3 regions of the Aminobacter sp. BE322 genome follow, and region 1 is predicted to be linked to each of the others. Evidence: predicted binding sites of a transcription regulator. Region 1 holds the regulator's gene; each other region holds the start of a gene.

What was found. The regulator LexA, encoded in region 1, represses DNA repair genes until DNA is damaged. The targets are predictions, from matches to a motif close to TGTTCNNNNTGTGTTCNG.
Region 2: the regulator LexA is predicted to act here: its motif matches at 1,547-1,564, upstream of recA (recombinase RecA).
Region 3: the regulator LexA is predicted to act here: its motif matches at 787-804, upstream of J2X50_RS02430 (ATP-dependent helicase).

The regions. Positions count from the first base shown of each region.
Region 1 covers NZ_JBNPXB010000001.1:122,765-125,032, reverse strand. Annotated here, with positions in the region: gene J2X50_RS00595 (ComEC/Rec2 family competence protein) at 1-551, shown strand, start outside; gene lexA (transcriptional repressor LexA) at 909-1,625, opposite strand; gene J2X50_RS00585 (molybdopterin molybdotransferase MoeA) at 1,732-2,268, opposite strand, start outside.
Region 2 covers NZ_JBNPXB010000003.1:10,554-12,821, forward strand. Annotated here, with positions in the region: gene alaS (alanine--tRNA ligase) at 1-74, opposite strand, end outside; gene recA (recombinase RecA) at 337-1,422, opposite strand; gene J2X50_RS06115 (carbohydrate kinase family protein) at 1,810-2,268, shown strand, end outside.
Region 3 covers NZ_JBNPXB010000001.1:490,130-492,397, forward strand. Annotated here, with positions in the region: gene J2X50_RS02425 (dienelactone hydrolase family protein) at 1-581, opposite strand, end outside; gene J2X50_RS02430 (ATP-dependent helicase) at 844-2,268, shown strand, end outside.

The DNA of each region.
Region 1 (2,268 bases):
TCATCACCGACAGCTGGAAGAGGGCCCTGGTTGCGGAGGAACTGGTCGGCCCGGTTGGCGCGGGCGGCAAGCCTTCGACCGTAACGGCCGCAATCGCAAAGTCGGATGCTTCGACGCCGCGCGAGCCAGCCTTGCCCCAGGAAGGAGGAGAAAAAGCGGACCGCAGGGAAGCCTTCGTTTGCGACGGTGGCCTCTGCACCATCGAGCACCCTTCAGGCGCCGTGATCGCCCATGCCGGCAATGCGGCGGCAGCCAAGCGTGCCTGCGCCGTGGCGAGCCTGATCGTGATCGACGATGCGACGGCGCGGGCTCCCTGCGCGAATTCGGCGGCGACCGTCGTCAGCAAGCGCGACCTGGCGCGTTTAGGCAGCGTCGCCGCGTACCTGCCTGAAAAAGGAGAGGCGGCGGTCCGTCAAATCGAAATCCAGAAGGCGATAGCCGCGCCCTACCGGCCGTGGCATGAGCACCGGGCATTCTCGCGCGAAGCACGCGGACTGCCGCCATTCCGCCGGGACCGTGCAAAGCCGCCGCCGGAGAAGGCCGCGCCATGAAGCATCTCGCAGCCCGACGGAATCGTCGGGCGTCGCATGAACAAGGCCAAGAAAAAGCAGCGGGAGCCATTCCCGGAAAAATGCGAGGCGGTTTGCCGTCGGAGTTGCTCGGACCAAAGAGATAGGCCGTTTTGGCTTTTCGATCAAAAGCGGCAACGCTCTTGGCTGCGGAATTGCATTCGTCGGAATGCCCGCCGCTCTGGCCCGGCCTCGCTGCAACCCAGAAAGATGACGATCCCGACCGGCCCGAGGCGGGATCAGGGCATTTCCTCCATTCATCGGACCGCGAAGACGCTCCATCTCTTTGGTCCGAGCAATTCCGGACGGAAACCGCTGCGCACTTTTCCTGGAATTGCCCTAGTAGCGCCGGATCAGCCCGACCAGCTTGCCCTGTACCTTGACCCGGTCGGGGCCGAAGATGCGGGTTTCATAGGCGGGATTGGCGGCCTCGAGCGCGATCGAGGCGCCCTTGCGGCGGAAGCGCTTGAGCGTCGCCTCCTCGTCGTCCACCAAGGCAACGACGATCTCGCCCGGATTGGCGCTATTGGCATTGCGGATGATGACCGTGTCGCCGTCGAAGATGCCGGCCTCGATCATCGAATCGCCCTTGACCTCGAGCGCATAGTGCTCGCCGCCCGAAATCATGTCCGGCGGCACCGAGATCGAATGCGTCCTGTGCTGGATGGCGTCGATCGGCACGCCGGCGGCGATGCGTCCCATCACCGGGATGGCGACCGCCGCGCCTGCATCGTCGTCATTGCCGGCCGAAAGCGCGCGTGACGGCTCGGGCTTGCGCCCCAGGCTGCCTTCGATGACGCTGGGCGAAAACTTCCTGGCGGCGTTGAGGCCCGGCGCGATCGAGTCGGGCAGGCGGATGACTTCCAGCGCGCGCGCGCGGTTCGGCAGGCGCCGGATGAAGCCGCGCTCCTCGAGCGCGGTGATCAGGCGATGGATGCCCGATTTGGAAGCGAGGTCCAGCGCCTCCTTCATCTCGTCGAAGGACGGGGGGATGCCCGCCTCCTTCAGCCGCTCATGGATGAACAGCAGAAGCTCGTGTTGTTTGCGCGTCAGCATCGCTGCCCCCAAGGGAATCGAAAGAAAAACAAACCCGGAACAAACACTATATGTTCCAGTTGTGTTCCGCAACCGATTAAATTTTGGTGAAGGCGCCGAGGGGCGCTCAGCGCAGCATCAGCACCAGGCAGCCAGTGCCAGATTCGGCGGCCGCTGCGAAGGGCTCGCGGATGATGACGCAATTGGCGTCGGCCAGTGTCCGCAGCATCGACGAGTCCTGGACCCCGAAGGGCACGGCGACGAGGCCGGCGTCGGTCTTGCGCACCACGCCGCGCACGTAGTCCTGGCGCAGGTCGTTTTCCTTCATGGGCGCCCCGAGCACGGCCTCGCGGATGTCCGGCGCATAGGGCCGCCCGCCGAGCTTCGCCAGAACCGGTTTCAGGAAGAGGTGCGAGCAGATGAGGCTCGCCACCGGGTTGCCGGGCAGGCCGATGCAGCGGGTGTCACCGAGCCGTCCGAACATCAGCGGCTTGCCCGGGCGCATGGCGATCTTCCAGAAATCGAGCTTCATGCCGAGGCCGGTCAGCACGCCGTGCACCAGGTCATGGTCGCCGACCGAGGCGCCGCCGAGGGTGACGATCACCTCGGCTCCGGCGTCGAGCGCCTGCCGGACGAGTGCCGAGATCGATCCGGTCTTGTCGGC
Region 2 (2,268 bases), on a different contig from region 1:
GAGGATACGATCTCGTGTCCGTTCTTCTTGAAATAGTCGAGGAATGCCGACCGGATCTCGTTTACGCCACTCATATTGTCGCCTTGTCGCCGCCCTGATCGAGATGTCCGCCATTTGCCGGCGGAATTTGGAACTGGCCTTTTAGCCGTCCACCCTTACCCTGTCCAGAAACCCCGGACGCCCAAGAAGCCGGAAATCCGGCATTTGCAGGCCGTTCGGCCGGCGAAACCGCCTGGCCCAAACGAAAACCGCCGGCACGAAGGCCGGCGGTCATCCCTGGAAGCTGTAGTCCTAGCGGGAGGCGGCGGAAACTGCGCCCTCTCGGCCGCCACGCGCTCACATGGCGCCGGCATCGTCCTCGAAGTCTTCGCGCGAGCCGTTCTCCAGGAACTTCTCGGCGATCAGGCCGGCATTCTGGCGCAGCGCGGTCTCGATCTCGCGCGCCGTCTCGGGATTGTTGCGCAGGAACTGCTTGGCATTCTCACGCCCCTGGCCGAGGCGCTGCGAATTGTAGGAGAACCAGGCGCCCGACTTCTCGACGACACCGGCCTTGACGCCGAGGTCGATTAGCTCGCCGGTCTTCGACACGCCCTCGCCATACATGATGTCGAACTCGACCTGCTTGAAGGGCGGGGCCAGCTTGTTCTTGACGACCTTGACGCGGGTCTGGTTGCCGACGACCTCGTCGCGATCCTTGACCGAACCGATGCGGCGGATGTCGAGGCGGACCGAGGCGTAGAACTTGAGCGCGTTGCCGCCGGTGGTGGTTTCCGGCGAGCCGTACATGACGCCGATCTTCATGCGGATCTGGTTGATGAAGATGACCATGGTGTTGGAGCGCGAGATCGACGCGGTGAGCTTGCGCAGCGCCTGGCTCATCAGGCGAGCCTGGAGGCCCGGCAGCGACTCGCCCATCTCACCCTCGATTTCGGCGCGCGGGGTGAGTGCCGCGACCGAGTCGACCACCAGCACGTCGATGGCGCCCGAACGCACCAGCGTGTCGCAGATCTCCAGCGCCTGCTCGCCCGTATCGGGCTGCGAGATCAGAAGGTTTTCGAGATCGACGCCCAGCTTGCGGGCATAGACCGGGTCGAGCGCGTGTTCGGCGTCGACGAAGGCGCAGATGCCGCCCTTCTTCTGGGCCTCGGCGACCGTGTGCAGGGCGAGCGTCGTCTTACCGGAGCTTTCCGGACCGTAGACCTCGATGATGCGACCGCGCGGCAGGCCGCCGACGCCGAGCGCGATGTCGAGGCCGAGCGAACCGGTGGAGACCGTACCGATCTCGACAACCTGCTCGTTGGCACCGAGCCGCATGATCGAGCCCTTGCCGAAGGCGCGTTCGATCTGCGACAGCGCCGCGTCCAGAGCCTTAGATTTGTCCACCGAATTGTCCTCTACAAGCCGCAACGAATTCTGCGCCATGATACATCACCCCCTGGTCATCAATGAAGGCCGCTCGATCCAATGTCGAGGTAAATTTGTATCTGTTTTGTTCTCATTTGGCAAGAGCACCCAACATTTTGATATATAACAATAATTGGTATCGTGTTCTTTTTTCGTTTTCTGCCGGAGCGTGATGCGATGTCGCATGCCGCAACGAGGTTTTCCGCCGCCAGGCCGCGCAAACGCGATTCGTTGCCCCGGTTGCCGCTGCGGGCAAGGAACACTGTCGCGGCGGGCATTCCGACGAATGCGATTCCGCCGCCGTGGCTGTTTTTCCCGGCCACATTCGTGCGACGCCAGACGATTCCGTCTGGCTGCAAAATGCTCTAAGTTCGCCGCCTGGATCGACTACCGGACAATGCCTGCATGAAATCACCCAGAATCCTCGCCGTCGGCGGCGCGCATGTGGACCGTCGCGGCCGGATGACCGCCCCCTTCGTTCCGGGCGCCTCGATCCCCGGCGCGATGCGGGAGGATGTCGGCGGCGGCGCATTCAATGCCCTGCGCGGCGCGGTGCAGCGCGGCGCCAGCGGCACGATGATGTCGATGCGCGGCGGCGACGCGGCGGGCGACGCGGTCGCAGCCGCGATCGCTGCCAGCGGCATCGAGGACCTGTCGGCGATCTTCCTCGACCGCGCCACGCCCAGCTACACCGCGCTGCTCGACCGCGACGGCGACGTGGTGGCCGCACTTGCCGACATGGAGCTCTACGAACTGGCCTTCGCCAAGCAGCTCAGGCGCGCCAAGGCGCGCGAGGCGGTGGAAGGCGCGGATGCCGTGCTGTGCGACGCCAACCTGCCGGAAGCCGCACTCTCGAAGCTCGCC
Region 3 (2,268 bases), 370 kb from region 1:
GCATTGATGGCAAGCAGGTTGACCGTGCCGCCGCCCCAGCAGAAGCCGACGGCGCCGACATTGCCGTTGGAAAGCTCGTGCGCCTTGAGGAAGGCAACCGTCGCCACGCCGTTCGCCACCGTCTGCGCCGGATCCAGTTCGCCGAACATCTCGCGTGCCTTGTCCTCGTCGGCGGGCGTTCCGCCCAGCGGCGACAGATAATCGGGCGCGAGCGCGACGAAGCCTTCGAGCGCGATCCTGCGCGCCACGTCGCGGATATGCGGGTTCAGTCCCCGGTTCTCGTGGATGACGATGACGGCGGGCAGCTTGCCCGACTGGTCGGCGGGCCTGACGAGATAGCCCTTCATCTCGCCCGTACCGCCCGGATAGCTGATGTCCTCGCCCTTCAGCCGTGAGTCGTCCTCGGCCACCATTGCGGCTCGCGCCTGGTTGGCCGCAAGCATCGGCGCGATCGCCGCCGCCGCCGCGGCCGTCCCTGTGAGCTTGGTCAGCTTCTCCATGAAGCCGCGCCGGTCGAGCGTCAGGTGGGTATATTCGTCATAGGCGTCGATCATCGCCTGGGTGATGGCAGGTCCGGTCATGTCGCGCTCCCTGTCTTGCCTGTAACGGCAAGGAATTTAGCGCGCGAAATCTTGCCTGCTCTCACTGTTGCGTGATCCGGATGCCGGAATTGCCACGGTCGGGCGTGCCCACCCCGCGCTGGCGGCACGGTTGCGGAGCGGGTCGATCGCCCCGCATTCCCGCCCCGCTGCCGGAGGCCCGGCCGCCGACAAGCCGGGCACAAAGCGGAACAAAACAGAGACGTGGCTGGCCTTTCCGCCCCGAATCACTACATTCGGGGCAATGTCAGGTTTTCCGGACGACATGCCGTTCTTCGACGAGCCCGGTGGGATGCCACCCCGGTCCGCTGGTGCGCCTGCACCGGGCGGCATCGCCGCGCGCGCCATGGCCGCCCGCCAGGCACCGTCTGCGCCCGATTATCTCAAGGGCCTGAACCCGGAGCAGCGCCAGGCGGTCGAGACCACCGAGGGGCCCGTGCTCGTGCTCGCCGGCGCGGGCACCGGCAAGACGCGCGTGCTCACCACCCGCATCGCCCATATCCTGACAACTAGGCGCGCCTATCCCAGCCAAATCCTCGCCGTCACCTTCACCAACAAGGCCGCGCGCGAGATGAAGAGCCGCATCGGCCTGCTCATCGACGAAGCGGTCGAAGGCATGCCCTGGCTCGGCACCTTCCACTCCATCGGCGTCAAGATGCTGCGCCGCCATGCCGAGCTTGCCGGCCTGCGCTCCGACTTCACCATCCTCGACACCGACGACGTCATCCGCCTCATCAAGCAGTTGATCCAGGCCGAGGGTCTGGACGACAAGCGCTGGCCGGCGCGCCAGTTCGCCATGATGATCGACGGCTGGAAGAACAAGGGCCTCGGCCCGTCCGAGATCCCCGAGGGCGACGCACGCTCCTTCGCCAACGGCAAGGGCCGCGAGCTCTACAAGGCCTACCAGGACCGCCTGCAGACGCTGAACGCCTGCGATTTCGGCGACCTGCTGTGCCATCCGATCCGCATCTTCCGCGCCTACCCGGACGTGCTCAAGGAATACCACAAGCGCTTCAAGTACATCCTGGTCGACGAGTACCAGGACACCAACACCGCCCAGTACATGTGGCTGCGGCTGCTGGCGCAGGAAACGGGAGCCCCGGGGCAGAAGAACGTCTGCTGCGTCGGCGACGACGACCAGTCGATCTATGGCTGGCGCGGCGCAGAGGTCGACAACATCCTGCGCTTCGACAAGGATTTCCCGGGCGCCGTCGTCATCCGCCTCGAGCGCAACTACCGCTCGACGGCACATATCCTGGGCGCCGCCGCCCACCTGATCGCGCACAACGAGGGTCGCCTCGGCAAGACCCTGTTCACCGAGCAGGCCGACCCCGACGACACCAAGGTCCACGTCCACGCCGCCTGGGATTCCGAGGAGGAGGCCCGCGCCGTCGGCGAGACCATCGAGCAGCTGCAGCGCCAGAAGCACAATCTCAACGACATGGCGATCCTCGTCCGAGCCTCGTTCCAGATGCGCGAGTTCGAGGACCGCTTCGTCACGCTCGGCCTCAACTACCGCGTCATCGGCGGCCCGCGCTTCTACGAGCGCCAGGAAGTCCGCGACGCCATGGCCTATTTCCGCGTCGTCGCCCAGCCCGCCGACGACCTCGCCTTCGAGCGCATCGTCAACGTGCCCAAGCGCGGCCTCGGCGAGGCCGCTATCCGCCAG